DNA from 2 places in the Streptomyces sp. C genome. Region 1 is predicted to be linked to the other one. Evidence: riboswitches for the same ligand, from Rfam matches in the RefSeq annotation. Region 1 holds a riboswitch; the other holds the start of a gene.
The links. Region 1 has a riboswitch for ZMP and ZTP ahead of SSNG_RS29050 (bifunctional 5,10-methylenetetrahydrofolate dehydrogenase/5,10-methenyltetrahydrofolate cyclohydrolase). Riboswitches for the same ligand answer to the same signal wherever they lie in the genome.
Positions count from the first base shown of each region.

Region 2: linked by a shared signal. The riboswitch ahead of glyA (serine hydroxymethyltransferase) and the one ahead of SSNG_RS29050 (bifunctional 5,10-methylenetetrahydrofolate dehydrogenase/5,10-methenyltetrahydrofolate cyclohydrolase) in region 1 are both predicted to bind ZMP and ZTP.

Region 1 is NZ_GG657750.1:6,472,861-6,480,435, forward strand. Features, by position in the region: gene SSNG_RS29040 (RNA polymerase sigma factor) at 1-1,379, opposite strand, end outside; gene SSNG_RS29045 (methyltransferase domain-containing protein) at 1,594-2,355, opposite strand; ZMP/ZTP riboswitch at 2,413-2,515, shown strand; gene SSNG_RS29050 (bifunctional 5,10-methylenetetrahydrofolate dehydrogenase/5,10-methenyltetrahydrofolate cyclohydrolase) at 2,590-3,435, shown strand; gene SSNG_RS29055 (NADH:flavin oxidoreductase/NADH oxidase family protein) at 3,496-4,755, shown strand; gene SSNG_RS29060 (MAB_1171c family putative transporter) at 4,825-6,024, opposite strand; gene SSNG_RS29065 (hypothetical protein) at 6,126-6,689, opposite strand; gene SSNG_RS29070 (hypothetical protein) at 7,079-7,510, shown strand; gene SSNG_RS29075 (helix-turn-helix transcriptional regulator) at 7,496-7,575, opposite strand, start outside.
Region 2 is NZ_GG657750.1:4,771,774-4,779,348, forward strand. Features, by position in the region: gene SSNG_RS21600 (ATP-binding protein) at 1-245, opposite strand, end outside; gene SSNG_RS21605 (helix-turn-helix transcriptional regulator) at 354-1,181, shown strand; gene SSNG_RS21610 (DUF397 domain-containing protein) at 1,178-1,369, shown strand; gene SSNG_RS21615 (DUF397 domain-containing protein) at 1,366-1,548, shown strand; gene SSNG_RS21620 (hypothetical protein) at 1,545-2,357, opposite strand; gene SSNG_RS21625 (hypothetical protein) at 2,456-2,758, shown strand; gene SSNG_RS21630 (glutathionylspermidine synthase family protein) at 2,765-3,961, shown strand; gene SSNG_RS21635 (hypothetical protein) at 3,981-4,544, opposite strand; gene rocD (ornithine--oxo-acid transaminase) at 4,697-5,902, opposite strand; ZMP/ZTP riboswitch at 6,020-6,110, shown strand; gene glyA (serine hydroxymethyltransferase) at 6,146-7,414, shown strand.

The sequences.
Region 1 (7,575 bases):
AGCTGCTCCTGGAGGAAGGTGAAGGACACGGCGTCGGCCGGCACGACCGCCTCGGAGTCCTCGATGAGGTCACCGAACTCGCTGTCGCCCTCCTCACCCAGCGGGGTGTGCAGGGAGATCGGCTCGCGGCCGTACTTCTGGACCTCGATGACCTTCTCGGGGGTCATGTCGAGTTCCTTGCCCAGCTCCTCCGGGGTGGGCTCGCGGCCCAGGTCCTGGAGCATCTGGCGCTGCACACGGGCGAGCTTGTTGATGATCTCGACCATGTGGACGGGGATGCGGATGGTGCGCGACTGGTCGGCCATGGCACGCGTGATCGCCTGCCGGATCCACCAGGTCGCGTACGTGGAGAACTTGAAGCCCTTGGTGTAGTCGAACTTCTCCACCGCGCGGATCAGACCGACGTTGCCCTCCTGGATCAGGTCCAGGAAGAGCATGCCGCGGCCCGTGTAGCGCTTGGCCAGCGAGACCACGAGGCGGAGGTTGGCCTCCAGCAGGTGGTTCTTGGCCCGGCGGCCGTCCTCGACGAGGATCTCCAGCTCGCGCTTGAACGCGGGCTTGTGGTCCTCCTCCTCTTCGAGCTTGTACTCGGAGAACAGGCCCGCCTCGATGCGCTTGGCGAGCTCGACCTCCTGCTCGGCGTTGAGGAGCGGCACCTTGCCGATCAGCTTCAGGTAGTCCTTGACCGGGTCGGCGGTGGCACCGGCCACCATGACCGTCTGCGCCGGGGCGTCGTCCTCGTCGTCGTCGGACAGCACGAAGCCCTGGCCGCCCGCCTTGGGCGCCTCCTCCTCGGTCTCGTCCGCCAGGTCCTCGACGGCCCAGTCCTCGCCCTCGACGGCCGGGTTCTCGGCGTCGTCGGCGTCCTTGGCACCGGCCTTCTTCGAGGCGGCGGTCTTCTTGGTGGCCGTTGCCTTCTTGGCGGCGGCCTTCTTGACCACGCGCTTCTTCGGCTCGGCGACGGCCTCGGCCGACACCTCCTCCGACGCGGCGGCCGACGGAGCGGATATCGCCGCGGCGGCGGCCGGGGCGGGAGCGGTGGCGGAGGCCTTGCGCGCGCCGATCGGGCGCGGCGGGGCGACCGCCTTCTTCGTCACGGTGCGGGCCGGCGCGGCAGCTGCCTTGCGGGGCTTCTTGGCAGCAGCCTTCGTGGCGGGGGCGGCGCTGACGTGGAGGGCGACGCCCTCCTCGTCCAGGACCTGGTTCAGGCTGCGCAGGACCCGCTTCCACTGGTCCACCGGGATGCGGCCGGCCTCGAAGGCCTGGCGGACATCGTCACCGTTGATGTGACCCTGCTCGCGGCCGCGCTCGACGAGCGCGACCAGGGCCTCGGATTCGGCGATCTCCGGAGGGAACGTACGGGACGGGCTGAGCGACACAAGGAGCCTCTCGTTGCGAACAGATAAGGAGTGGGCGGGACATCATCGCGCGGACTCGGGAAACAGACCCGGGCGGGTCTGTATTCCGGGGCCGCGCGAGGACACCTGTCGGTTCATCGCCTGCCCGAGTCGATTCGTTACGCGCTGAATTGAGTGACCTGCGCCACGCTGTGGCCGTGCAACCGATCCGGCGTGGATCCGTCCGCCCCCCGGGTCACTCCTTCTTGCGGGCCTCGATCAGGAAACGGGCGGTGTGCGCGACGAACGGACCCTCACGCTCGATCCGTTCGTGGAGCTCGCGCAGCCGCTCCCGGTACTGGCCGACCGTGAAGCCGGGAACCATCCAGATCACCTTCCTCAGGAAGTAGATCACGGCACCGATGTCGTGGAACTCCGTACGCAGCCGCTCGGAGCGCAGATCGGTGATCTCCAGTCCGGCCCGGGTGGCGTCGGCGACCGCGTCGTCGGGGTGGCGGGCCCGGCGGACCTCCTCCGGCTGCGGGCCGAGGAAGTACTCGACGAGCTCGAAGACGCTCGCCGGACCCACCTGCTGCGACAGGTAGGTGCCGCCCGGTGCCAGCACGCGCGCGACCTCGTCCCACCAGATCGTCACCGGGTGCCGGCTGGCGACCAGCTCGAAGGCCCCGTCCCCGAAGGGCAGCGGCGGCTCGTCGGTGTCCGCCACCACCACCGCGCCCAGCGGGTGCAGCAGCCGGGTGGCCCGGTCGATGTTCGGCGGCCAGGACTCCGTGGCGGCCGTCAGCGGGGGCAGCGGGCCCGCTCCGGCGAGCACCTCGCCCCCGCCGGTCTGGATGTCCAGGGCCGAGCGGACGGTCGCCAGGCGCTCGCGCAGCAGCCGCTGGTAGCCCCAGGAGGGCCGCTGCTCGGTGGCCCGGCCGTCGAGCCAGGAGAAGTCCCAGCCGTCGACGGAAACGGACTCCGCCTCGGCGACGAGATGGTCGAAAGTGCGCGTCATGTCTCGATCGTCCCAGCTCGGGCCCCGGTCATCCACCGGATATGTCGACTACAGTGGGCCCCGGGCCGTGACTGGCGTTCGGGTGGATCACCACCGGGGAGCGGCCCGGCGTACGCCTCCACGGTACGTACGTCGTCTGCCGCGCGCCTGGGCGAAACGCGATCAGCGAACCGCGATCCGCAGCGACGTTCAGGAGACCCCGTGACGACTGCCCCCACCGCCACCGCCCAGCTCATGGACGGCACCGCCCTCGCCCGCCGCGTGTCCGAGCGGACCGCCGCCCTCGCGGCGAAGATCACCGAGCGCACCGGCACCGCGCCCTGCCTCGCCACCGTCCTCGTCGGCGAGGACCCCGCTTCCGTGACCTACGTCAAGATGAAGCAGAACCGCTGCGCCAAGGCCGGGATCACCTCCCGCCACGTGGAGCTGCCGGCGGAGACCACCACCGAGGAGCTCGTCGCAGCGATCACCGCCCTCTCCGAGGACCCGGAGATCAGCGGCATCCTGCTCCAGCACCCCGTCCCGCACCACATCGACGAGCGCGCCGCCTTCGAGGCCATCGCCCCCGGCAAGGACGTCGACGGAGTGACCATGCACTCCTTCGCCGCCATGGGCTTCGGCCTGCCCGGCTTCGTCTCCTGCACCCCCGGCGGCATCATGCGCCTGCTGGAGGAGTACGACGTGGACCTCACCGGCAAGCACGCCGTCGTCGTCGGCCGCAGCGCGATCCTGGGCAAGCCGGCCGGGATGCTGCTGCTGGAGAAGAACGCCACCGTCACCTACTGCCACTCCCGCACCCAGGACCTGCCCTCGATCGTGCGCCAGGCGGACGTCCTGGTCGCCGCCGTCGGCAAGGCCGAGTTCATCCGGGGCGAGGACATCAAGCCCGGCGCGGTCGTCCTGGACGCCGGCTACAACGAGGGCAACGTCGGCGACGTCCACTTCGAGTCGGCCGCCGCCCGCGCCTCCCTCATCACCCCGGTGCCCGGCGGCGTCGGCCCGATGACCATCGCGGTCCTGCTGGAGCAGACCGTCCAGGCCGCCGCGGCCCAGGCCGGGCTGGACCTCGCGGACCTCTGAGGCGATCATCTTGTGGCGCGGCCCCGCGTGACGGCCGCGCCACAAGCTTGGGGGACTCGGATGGACCTGTTCACACCGCTCGACCTGCCGGGCGGCACCACCCTTCCCAACCGTCTCGCCAAGGCCGCCATGGAGGAGAGCTTCGCCGCCCAGCCCGGCCAGCTCCCCGACGAGCGCATGGAGCGGCTGTACGCGCGCTGGGCGCGCGGCGGCGCGGGACTGGTCATCACCGGCAACGTGATGGTCGACCGGCGCGCCCTGACCTCCCCGGGCACCGTCGTCCTCGACGAGCACTCCCCGCTGGAGCCCTTCCGCCGCTGGGCCGCCGCCGCGGCCTCCGGCGACGCCCGGGTCTGGATGCAGATCAACCACCCCGGCCGCCAGGTCGGCTCCGACATGCCCGGCACCGCCTGGGCCCCCTCCGCCGTCCCCATCAGCCTCGGCAAGCACACCAAGCGCTTCGCCCACCCCACCGCCATGACCGAGGACGACATCGAGGCGACGATCGCCCGCTTCGCCCTCACCGCCGGCCGGGCCGAGGAAGCGGGCTTCCACGGCGTGCAGGTCCACGCCGCGCACGGCTACCTGCTCAGCCAGTTCCTCTCCCCGCTCGTCAACCGGCGCACCGACCGCTGGGGCGGCAGCCTGGACAACCGCGTACGGATGCTCACCGACACCGTCGCCGCCGTCCGGGCCCGGGTCTCGGCCGGCTTCGCGATCGGCGTGAAGCTGAACGCCGCCGACTTCCAGCGCGGCGGCTTCGACAGCGAGGAGGCCGCCCAGGTCATCAAGGCCCTCGACGGCCTCGGCGTGGACCTGGTCGAACTGTCCGGCGGCACCGTCGAGAGCCCCGCCAGCATGGGCCACACCACCGACCAGCGGACCCTGGAGCGGGAGGCCTACTTCCTCTCCCTCGCGGAGCACCTGCTGGAGACCGCCCCCGTGCCGCTGATGCTGACCGGCGGCATCACCCGCCGGGCCACCGCCGAGAAGGCCCTGGCCCGCGGCGTCGCCGTCGTCGGCATGGCCTCCGCCCTGGCCCTGCGCCCCGACCTGCCCGAGCGCTGGCGCGCCGGCGAGGACGTACGGGTGGACGTGCCCCGGCTCGGCTGGCGGGACCGGAGCCTGGCGGCCGCGGGCACGCTGGCCCTCGTACGCTTCCAGCTGGACCGGCTCGCCCAGGGGCTGGAACCCCGCAGCCGCGTCTCACCGCGCTGGATCTTCACCGCCGACAGCCTCCGGCACCGCCGCAGGGTCCGCGCGTACGGCGCCTGGCTCGCCAGAGAGCCGGCCTCCGGCACGCCCGGTACGTCCCCCTAGGCTCTCCCGGCAGATCCCGGCAAATCCCGGCCCCACCGGCCCGCCGGGCGGGCCTTCCGGCAGGGCCCCCTACGCGGCCTCCCCGTCGACCGGGAGGCCCCGGCGGGCCGCGTCCACGATCGGCGAGCCGCGGAACTCCCGGGCCAGCGCGGCCAGCGGCTGCCCGTCGAGGCGGTACGGGGCGGGTTCCGCGGAGCCCGCGCCCGGGGTGACCGGGGCGCCCGACCGATCGGCGGCGGCCCGGGCCCGGCAGGCGGCGGCGAGCATGGCCGCGTCCGCCACCACGGCCGCGCACGCCTCGGTCAGGCCCTGACGGCGGGCGGCCCCGTACGCGGCCGCCCGCACGGCGGGGTCGAACCAGCTCGCCAGGGCCAGCAGCCCGTCGTCGATCACCGACTCGCGGTGGATCAGCCGGATCCCGACCGGCGACCACCAGGTCAGCGGCACCGTCGCCACCCCGGCGTGGGCGAACCCGCGCAGGGCCTTCCACAGCGGGCGCAGCCGCCGGTACTGGCCGAAGTCCCGCCAGGCCGCCGAACCGCCGACCATCGGGACGATGAACCCGGTCCCCACCAGCAGCGCCGCCGCCGAGGCGAGCGGCGGGGCCACGTACGTGGACAGGCCGTCCCAGTCGCGGCCCGCCCAGCGGGCCCCCACCGCCGCCCACTTCGCCACGAGGTACCCGAGGTCCAGCACCCCGCCCAGGGTCAGCAGCGCCAGCCCGGTCCGCAGCGGCCGCAGCGCGGGGTCGACGCGCAGCATCCACTTCAGGGAGAGCAGGCTCAGCGCGGCGCTGCCGACCGTGTGCGCCAGCAGGTAGGAGACGATCATCTCGCGCAGCCACGGCGTGTTCGCGTAGTACGTGTCCAGGTCCCGCAGCCGCTCCACACGCGCGTCCCCGAGCACGAAGAAGGCCACGATCAGCACGGTGACCGCGCCGAACACCGCCACCGTCACCCAGGTCGCCCGCCGCAGCGCGGCCGCCGGACCGCCCGCCCAGTGCAGGATCAGCACGATGGACGCCCCCGAGAAGGCCGTCAGCACGCCGTACACCAGCGGGGCGGCGAAGTTGGCGACCCCGGTGAGCCGGTTGACCGCCGCGAGGGACGGCGGCGGCGCCAGGAAGGTGAGCAGGCAGCCGACCACCAGCAGTGCGCACACGGCCCGCATCAGCGGCTGGTCCCAGCCCCGCCGCAGGGCCGGCGCCTTGATCAGCAGGGCCAGCACCAGCACCGAACCCGCCAGGTAGAGCGGCAGGCCGTCCTTCACCGCGCACGGCCGGGGACGTCGGTACGGGGGATCGGGGCGGGGGCCGGGGTGGGCGCGGAGGTGCGGGACATGGTGCGGTGCTTTCCTTCTCTCGGGGCGGGTCAGCGGTTCCAGCCGAGCGAGGACTTGATGCGCTCGGTCCCGTCCGGGGAGGGCTCCTGCCGGGGCGGGGGCAGGAACGCCTTCAGCACCTTGCCGAGGTGCAGGCCGAAGGTCTCGGCCCGGATCTCGGCCGGATCCTCCCGGTCCGCGCGGGCGGCCGCCTGACGGACCACCGAGTCCAGCGCGGAGTCCTGCCGCAGCAGGTCCGCGAGGCTGCCGTGCGGGCCCGTCAGGCGGGCGGCCACCGCCATCCCGGGACCGTGCCCGTCGCAGGCGCCCTCCTCGATGTGCCACAGCTCGTGGCAGGCGATCACCAGCTGGTGCTCGGGCCGGGTGCGGGCCTCCACCACGACCAGGTCGCGCTCCTCCAGCTCCAGCCACAGCCCGCTGGCGGTCTCCGGCGGGAACGGGGCGAAGCGGAACTCCACCGGCCGCCCGCCGCGCCGGCGCCCGAACGCCGCGCACAGACCCCCGATGATCGCCTCGGCCCCGACCGGTGCCGTCAGCCGCGCCTCCGCCATCAGCTCGGCGCCGAGCTTCCGCATGGTCCGTGTGGTCCTCATGGCGCTTCCCCCTCGGCGGTAAGGTCCGGGCGCGCGGCCCGCGACTCGGGCCCGGCCCCGCCGGCACCACGGCGCGGCGGCCCCGGCCCCGCCGGGACCGCCTCGGGCGGCGGCCCGCACCGGAGGGTTCTCCGCGTCTCGACAGGGCGTTCGGGTCGGTGGCTCGGTGCGGTGAAGCCTAGCCGCCACCCCCCGCCCCCAACCACCGCATCCCCCACACTGCCCCCCGCCCCCACCCCGCCGGGCCGGCCATGATCCCGGAGGTAATCGACCCGCCTAGCGGGCCGGGCGCCAGAGTGGGGGCAATCTGGTTTCGGGGCCGGCGCACTCGGGCTCCCGGGCCCGCCCCACCCCACCTGTACGAACGACCCGATGGAGGCTGAACCGTCATGTCCGCGACCCTGCTCGGCAGCATCGCCCGCACCACCGCCCCGCAGACCGTGCTGCGCCGCTTCCTCGCCCTCGACGCGGTGGTCACCGCCGGCAACGGCCTCGCCTACGCGGCGTTCTCCGCGCCGCTCGGCCGGCTCCTCGGCGTCGGCCCCACCGCCCTCTTCGAACTCGGCCTCTTCCTCACCGCCTTCGGCGCCGGAGTCGGCTGGCTGGCCTCGCGCCGGCGGCCGCCGGTCCTCCCGGTGAAGTTCGTCATCGAGGCCAACTACGCGTGGGCCGCCCTCAGTCTGGTCGCCCTCGCCGTCTGGTTCGAGCCGACCACCGTCGGCACCGTGTGGATCCCGGCACAGGCCCTCACCGTGGCCGGCTTCGCGCTCCTCCAGCAGCTGGCGCTGCGCTCGGCCGGCGGGGGCTCAGGGGCCCAATGAGCGCAGGTACTTCACCGTCGCCGGGTCGGCCGGGAGGAAGGTCTCGATGGCCAGCTCGGCGACGG
Region 2 (7,575 bases), 1.7 Mb from region 1:
ACCTCCACCCGCAGCACCCCGTCCAGCTCCCGCAGCCGGAGCTCGAAGTCCCGCCCCGGCACGGAGCCGTGGGTCACGGCGTTGGCCGCCAACTCGGCGACGACCTGCGCGACGCGCTCGGACTCGTCCCCGCCGAGCGGCAAGTCCCACCGGCACAGTTCGAGCTCGGCCAGATGCCGGGCGAGGCGGGCGCCCCGCCGGGTGCTGCTGAACCGCTGACGCCATTCGTTTCCCGCGTTGGACATGGCACCGCTCCGCTCCGTAACCGTTCCGCTACTGGGGAAGTTCAGCGTGGCTGCTGGCAGGGAAGCATTCAACGTGTCAGGGGAGGACAGGAAGTTGGTGGGAGCCCCGTGAACATCAAGGAACTGAACCCGGAGAGTTCGCCGCAGGCCGCGTTCGGTGCGCGCTTGCGCAGCTTGCGGGTAACGCGCGGCTGGCGGCAGGACGAGCTGGGCGAGCGGATGGGGTATTCGAGCACCCATGTCTCGGGTGTGGAAACTGGTCGCAAAGTGCCGACCTTGCCGTTCGCGCGTAACGCGGACAGGGCGCTCGGCACTGGAGACGTGTTCGAGCGGGAGTGGCGGGAGATGCGGCAGGGCAGCCTGCTGGAGGGATTCCCGGAGTTCGTGGCGTACGAGGGGCGTGCGGCGGAGATCCGGCTGTACGAGGTGGGTGTCATCCCGGGTCTGTTGCAGACCCCGGAGTACGCGAGGGTCCTCGCCGAATCGGCGGTTAGGCGCGGTGCGATCACGCCGGACCAGGCAGCCGAGAGGGTCGCGCTGGTGGCGGAACGGCAGTCCTCCCTCGTGCGGCGCCTGCTGCCCCTGGTCTTCGTGGTCCTGGACGAGAGCTGCCTGCGCAGGCCGATCGGCGGATCCGCGGTCATGGACGCGCAGTTGGAGCGGCTGATCGAGTTCGCGGACCTGCCGAACACGGTGCTCCAGGTCGCGCCGTTCGGCATGGGAGAGCGGCGGCCGTTCAACCTGCCGGTCACCGTGCTCACCCAGCCAGATCGGACACTCATGTCGTATGCCGAGTCCGCCCAGCGGGGCTATCTTGAGCGGGAAAGCACTGCGGTGCTGCCGATCTTGACGGCCTATCATCAGCTCCAGGCAGAGGCGCTGTCCCAGGCGGCTTCCGTGGCCATGATCAGCACGTTGCGAAAGGGCACCCCGTGACGACCTCGACCGAATCCCCTCGTTGGTTCACGTCCTCCTACAGCGACAACGGCGGCCAGTGCGTGGAAGTCGCCGTCAATCTGCCCGGAATCGTCCCGGTCCGGGACTCCAAGGCCCCCGGCGGGCCGGTGCTGAACTTCAGGGCGGAGGCGTTCTCGGCGTTCGTCGCGGGTATCAAGGCCCCATGACGTCGCCCCCGCGCTGGCGAAAGTCCTCCTACAGCCAGAACGGCGGCGCGTGCGTCGAGGTCGCCCTCAACCTCCCCGGCACCGTCCCCGTCCGGGACTCCAAGACCCCCGGCGGCCCGGTACTGGCGTTCAACGCGGCGGCGTTCGCGGTGTTCCTGGACGGGGTCAAGGCCGGCTAGGCCTCCGGTTCGCCGAAGCGGGACAGGGCCAGGGAGCCGGCCACGGCTACGGCGAAGCCGGCCACCGCCAGCCAGGTCAGGCCTTCGCGGGTGCGGTCGCCGAGCCAGGCCACGCCCACCAGCGCCGGTCCGACCGTCTCGCCCAGGACCAGGCCGGCCGTGGCCGCCGTGACCGAGCCGCGCTGCAGGGCAGAGGTGAGCAGCAGGAACGCCGCCGCCCCGCCCAGCAGCAGCGCGTACAGCGCCGGGTTGCGCAGCTCGCGCAGCGAGACGGAGTCGACGAGGCGGACGGCCACCTCCACCACCCCGAAGCCCGTCCCGGCCGCCAGCCCGAGCACCAGCGCCCGCGAGCCGCCCGGCAGCCGCCCCGCCACCGCGCCGACGAGCAGCACCAGCCCCGCCACCGCGAGCAGGGCCCACGCCAGCGCGAGCGTCCCGGTCCCCGAGCCCTCCTCACCGGAGGCCAGCCCGAGCATCAGCAGCCCCGCGCACACCACCCCCACCGCGCCCCACTCCAGCCGCGACAGCCGCACCCGCAGCAGCCGGGCCGCGACCACCGCCGTCACCGCCAGGCTCGCGGCCAGCGCGGCCCCCACCGCGTAGATCGGGACGTGCCGCAGGGCGATGATCTGGAGCACGAAACCGACCGCGTCCAGCCCGAGCCCCGCCAGGTACCGCCACTGCCGCACCGCCCTCAGGAACAGTGTCCCCGTACCGGTCGCCCCGCCCGCCGCCGCCGCCCGGGCCGCCACGGCCTGGAGCACGGTCGCCGTACCGAAACAGACCGCCGCACCCAGCGCGCAAACCATCCCAATCAGCACGAACAGACTGTAAGTCACCCGTCGTGACAAGGGTGTGACGGCGGCCGGATTCCATCCCCCCGCACCCCCGCTCTAGGGTGCAGGCCATGGATACCGGCAACACGACCAGACGACGCATGCGCTCCGGCGCGGTCGCCCTCGGCGGCATGGGCCTGCTCGCCGCCACCCTCGTGGCGTGCGGGAGCAGCGACGAGCCCGACAAGCGCTGCGCCTCCCGCAAGACGCTGGACCACCTGAACTCCAAGGAGTGCAAGAGCGGCGGCAGCGGCTCGTACTACTACGGCGGCAGGGTCAGCGGCGGCAAGGTGACCGGCGGCAGCTTCGACAAGTCGGCCGTCACCCGCGGCGGCATCGGCGGCCACAGCAGCTCCGGCTCCTCCGGCGGCTGAGCGCACATGCAGCGGCACACCATCGAACCGCGCCCCGACTGGCAGAAGACCGTCGAGGAGCAGGGGCTGATCTACCCCCTCACCCGCTTCCCCGACGACTCCCTGCGCCCCTACTGGGACGAGAGCGCGTACTACTCGTTCTCGCTCCCGGAGGTCGAGGCGCTGGAGGAGGTCGTCGAGGAGCTGCACGCCATGTGCCTGGCCGCGGCCGCGCACATCGTCGACAACGACCGCTTCGCGGACCTCGGCATCACCGACGCGAAGCTGGCCGCCCGGATCGCCGAGTCCTGGCGCCGGCGTGCCGAACAGCCCTCCCTCTACGGCCGGTTCGACCTGCGCTACGACGGTGCCGGAGAGCCCGCCAAGCTGCTGGAGTACAACGCCGACACGCCCACCTCCCTGGTGGAGGCCGCGAGCCCGCAGTGGTTCTGGATGGAGGAGCGCTTCCCCGGCGCCGACCAGTGGAACTCCCTCCACGAGCGGCTCGTCGAGGCCTGGCGCCGCCAGGCCGAGCTGCTGCCGCCCGGCCCGGTGCACTTCGCGCACTCCGAGACCGACGAGCTCGGCGAGGACCTGATGACGGTCGCCTACCTCCAGGAGACCGCCGAGCAGGCCGGACTGGAGACGCACGCGCTGTCGGTGGAGACGATCGGCTGGGACAGCCTCTCGGGCCGGTTCGTGGACGAGAAGCTCCGCTTCATCCGCAGCTGCTTCAAGCTCTACCCGTGGGAGTGGCTGGCCACCGACGAGTTCGGCCCGCAGGTGCTGGGCACCTACGACCACGGCGGCGGCTCGGGCACCACCGCCTGGATCGAGCCGCTGTGGAAGATGCTGCTCGCCAACAAGGCGCTGCTGGCGATCCTGTGGGAGCTCTTCCCCGAGCACCCCAACCTGCTGCCCGCCTACCTCGACGGCCCCCGCGAGCTGGCCGGCACCTGCGGGTACGCCGCCAAGCCGCTGCTGGGCCGGGAGGGCGCCGGGGTCACGCTGCACGGGCCGGGCGGGGAGGGCGAGCCCTTCGTCCCGGCCGAGGGGGAGACGTACGTCTTCCAGGCGCTGGCCCCGCTGCCCGACTTCGACGGCAACCGCGTGGTGCTCGGGGCGTGGGTCGTCGAGGAGGAGGCGGCGGGGCTGGGCATCCGGGAGTCGGCGGGGCCGGTCACGGACGAGTACGCCCGCTTCCTGCCGCACGTCATCCTGTAGGGCTGCTGCTCGTCACTCGTCACTCGTCACTCGGGCAGTACTTGTCGTAGGAGGCCTCGGCGCCCGCCTTCCAGCCCTCCCAGTAGGACTTGGAGTGGTCCCGGCTCTTGTCGGGCTGGGGCGGGACGGTGCAGTCCGACCGGGACGCGGCCTTCGTGCCCGCCGTGAACCCGTCCGCGTAACCGCGCTTGTACTCCCGTGAGTTCGGGTTGGTGGTGGACGGGCTCGTCGGGGTCGTGGCCTGCGCGACCTTGCAGTTCACGAAGACGAAGTCCTGGTCCTCGTTGACGGCGAGGACGGTGTAGTCGACGTTCTTCTGGAAGCGCTGGACGCGGAAGTTGCCGTTCGCGTCGATGTTCAGGGGTTCGGTGGACTCGCCGTCGTTGAGCGTGCGCGGGGCGCTGAACCCCTCGCCGGTGATGACGACGAAGTTCCCCGACGGGTCGGGGGTGACCGTGCAGGTCGCGGCGGGCACCGCCGCCGGGGCGGCCGCGGCCGGTACGGCAAGGGCGGCGGCGCCGCCCAGGACGAGAGAGGACGCCAGGGCGGCGCGGAGCAGTACGTGTCGGTTGCGTCGGTGCATGGGGGACTCCCATCGGAGGGTCGGCCCGGGAAAGACCGGGGACGCGCACCCGTACGGGCCCTCCCATCGTCCGGCGGGCCGCCCGCCCTGTCCACCGCAGCACCGGGACCCCCGGCGGGGCGGGACCGGTCCGGTCCCGCCCCGCCGGGTCGTCACGCGGAGAGGACCGACCGCAGCTGGTCGAGCCCCCAGTCCAGGTCCTCCTTGGAGATCACCAGCGGCGGCGCGATCCGGATCGTCGATCCGTGGGTGTCCTTGACCAGGACGCCGAGCCCCATCAGCTTCTCGGAGACCTCGCGGCCCGTCCCGAGCGCCGGGGCGACGTCCACCCCCGCCCACAGCCCGCGTCCGCGTACGGCGGTCACCGCGCCGCCGCCGACGAGCAGGTTCAGCTCCCGGTGCAGGTGGTCGCCGAGTTCCGCGGCCCGCTGCTGGTACTCGCCGGTACGCAGCATCGCGATCACCTCCAGCGCGACGGCGCAGGCGAGCGGGTTCCCGCCGAAGGTGGACCCGTGTTCGCCGGGGCGGAACACGCCGAGCACGTCCCGGTCGGCGACGACGGCCGACACGGGCACGACCCCGCCGCCGAGCGCCTTGCCGAGGACGTACACGTCGGGCACGACGCCCTCGTGCTCGCACGCGAAGGTCCGGCCGGTGCGGCCCAGGCCCGACTGGATCTCGTCCGCCATGAACAGCACGTTCCGCCGGCGCGTCAGTTCGCGTACCCCGGCCAGGTATCCGGCCGGCGGGACGAGCACCCCGGCCTCGCCCTGGACCGGCTCCAGCAGCACGGCCACGGTGTTGGCGGTGACCGCGGCGTCGAGGGCGGTCAGGTCCCCGTACGGGACGATCTCGAAGCCGGGCGTGTAGGGGCCGTAGTGGTCGCGGGCCTCGTGGTCGGTGGAGAAGGACACGATGGTCGTCGTACGGCCGTGGAAGTTGTTCGCGGCCACGACGATCTTGGCCTGGCCGTCCGGGACGCCCTTGACCTCGTACCCCCACTTGCGGGCCGTCTTGACCGCCGTCTCCACCGCCTCCGCGCCCGTGTTCATGGGCAGCACCATCTCCTTGCCGCACAGTGCGGCGAGTTCGGCGCAGAAGTCGGCGAAGCGGTCGTGGTGGAAGGCGCGGGAGGTGAGGGTGACCCGCTCCAGCTGCGCGCGGGCGGCGTCGATCAGCCTGCGGTTGCCGTGGCCGAAGTTGAGGGCCGAGTACCCGGCGAGCATGTCGAGGTACCGGCGGCCCTCCACGTCGGTCATCCACGCCCCCTCCGCCGACGCGACGACGACCGGCAGGGGGTGGTAGTTGTGCGCGCTGTGTTCGTCGGCGGAGCGGATGGCATCAGCAGTTCTCGACACGGGGTCTCCGATCGTCCGTCTGGCTGGTGGCGCGGGTGACGTGGGTGACGTCCTTTGTATCGTCGCTCGGATCGTGGAACCGGAAACCTCCGCGGTGCCGCGCCCGCTATGGTGTTCGGTACGCACGGCGACTGGCGTACGGAGAACCAACTCCGGGGGAGTCGTGCGCGCACGACCGCACACAGGGCCGCTCGCCTGGGCCTCGCGGGGACGAGATTCGACATCGACCCCGGAGGAGCCGCGATGACCGCGCACCACCGCCAGCCCGCCCTGTACGCCACCGACCCCGAGCTCGCCGCGCTCGTGTCCGCCGAGGAGACCCTCCAGGCGGAGACCCTGCGGCTGATCCCCAGCGAGAACTACGTCTCCGCGGCCGTGCTGGAGGCCTCCGGCACCGTCCTGCAGAACAAGTACAGCGAGGGCTACCCGGGCCGCCGCTACTACGAGGGCCAGCAGAACGTCGACCGCGTCGAGGCCCTGGCGGTCGAGCGGGCCAAGGGCCTGTTCGGGGTGGACCACGCCAACGTCCAGCCGTACTCCGGCTCCCCGGCCAACCTGGCCGTCTACCTGGCCTTCGCGAAGCCCGGCGACACGGTGATGGGCATGGCCCTGCCGATGGGCGGCCACCTGACGCACGGCTGGGGCGTCTCGGCCACGGGCTCCTGGTTCCGCGGCGTCCAGTACGGCGTGAGCGCCGACACCGGCCTCATCGACTACGACGCGGTGCGGGCACTGGCCCTGGCCGAACGCCCGAAGATCATCTTCTGCGGCGGTACGGCCCTGCCCCGCACCATCGACTTCGAGGCCTTCGCCTCCATCGCCGAGGAGGCCGGCTCGGTCCTCGTCGCGGACGTGGCCCACATCGCCGGCCTGATCGCGGGCGGGGCCCACCCCTCCCCGGCGGGCCACGTGGACGTGATCTCCACGACCACCCACAAGACCCTGCGCGGCCCGCGCGGCGCGATGCTGATGTGCAAGGAGGAGCACGCGAAGGCCATCGACAAGGCGGTCTTCCCGGGCCTCCAGGGCGGCCCGCACAACCAGACGACGGCGGGCATCGCGGTGGCCCTCCACGAGGCCGCGCAGCCGTCCTTCGTCTCGTACGCGCACGCGGTCGTGGCCAACGCGAAGGCGCTGGCCGCGGCGCTGCTGGAGCGGGGCTTCGACCTGGTCTCGGGCGGCACGGACAACCACCTGATCCTGATCGACCTCACCGGCAAGGACGTCCCCGGCAAGGTCGCGGCGAAGGCGCTGGACCGGGCGGGGATCGTGGTGAACTACAACACGGTGCCGTTCGACCCGCGCAAGCCGTTCGACCCGTCGGGCATCCGCATCGGCACACCGTCGCTGACCTCGCGGGGTCTGACCGCCGCCCACATGCCGGTGGTGGCGGACTGGATCTCCCGCGCGGTGGACGCCGCCGCCAAGGCCGACGAGCCGGCCCTCGCCGGCATCCGCGCCGAGGTCTCGGAGCTGATGGCCGCCTTCCCGGCCCCGGGGCTCCCTCTTTAACGCGCCGCTCGCGCGGCTCGGCCGCAGGCGGCCTCCCCGGCTTCGCGGCGCTGCGCCGGACTCCGTCCGTCGGCCGGCGGGGCGGGGCCGGTTCCGGTGGCTGGGGCCGGTGGTCGGGTGCGGCTGGGTGGGCCGCTGCGCGGGGCAGGGTCCCCTACCCG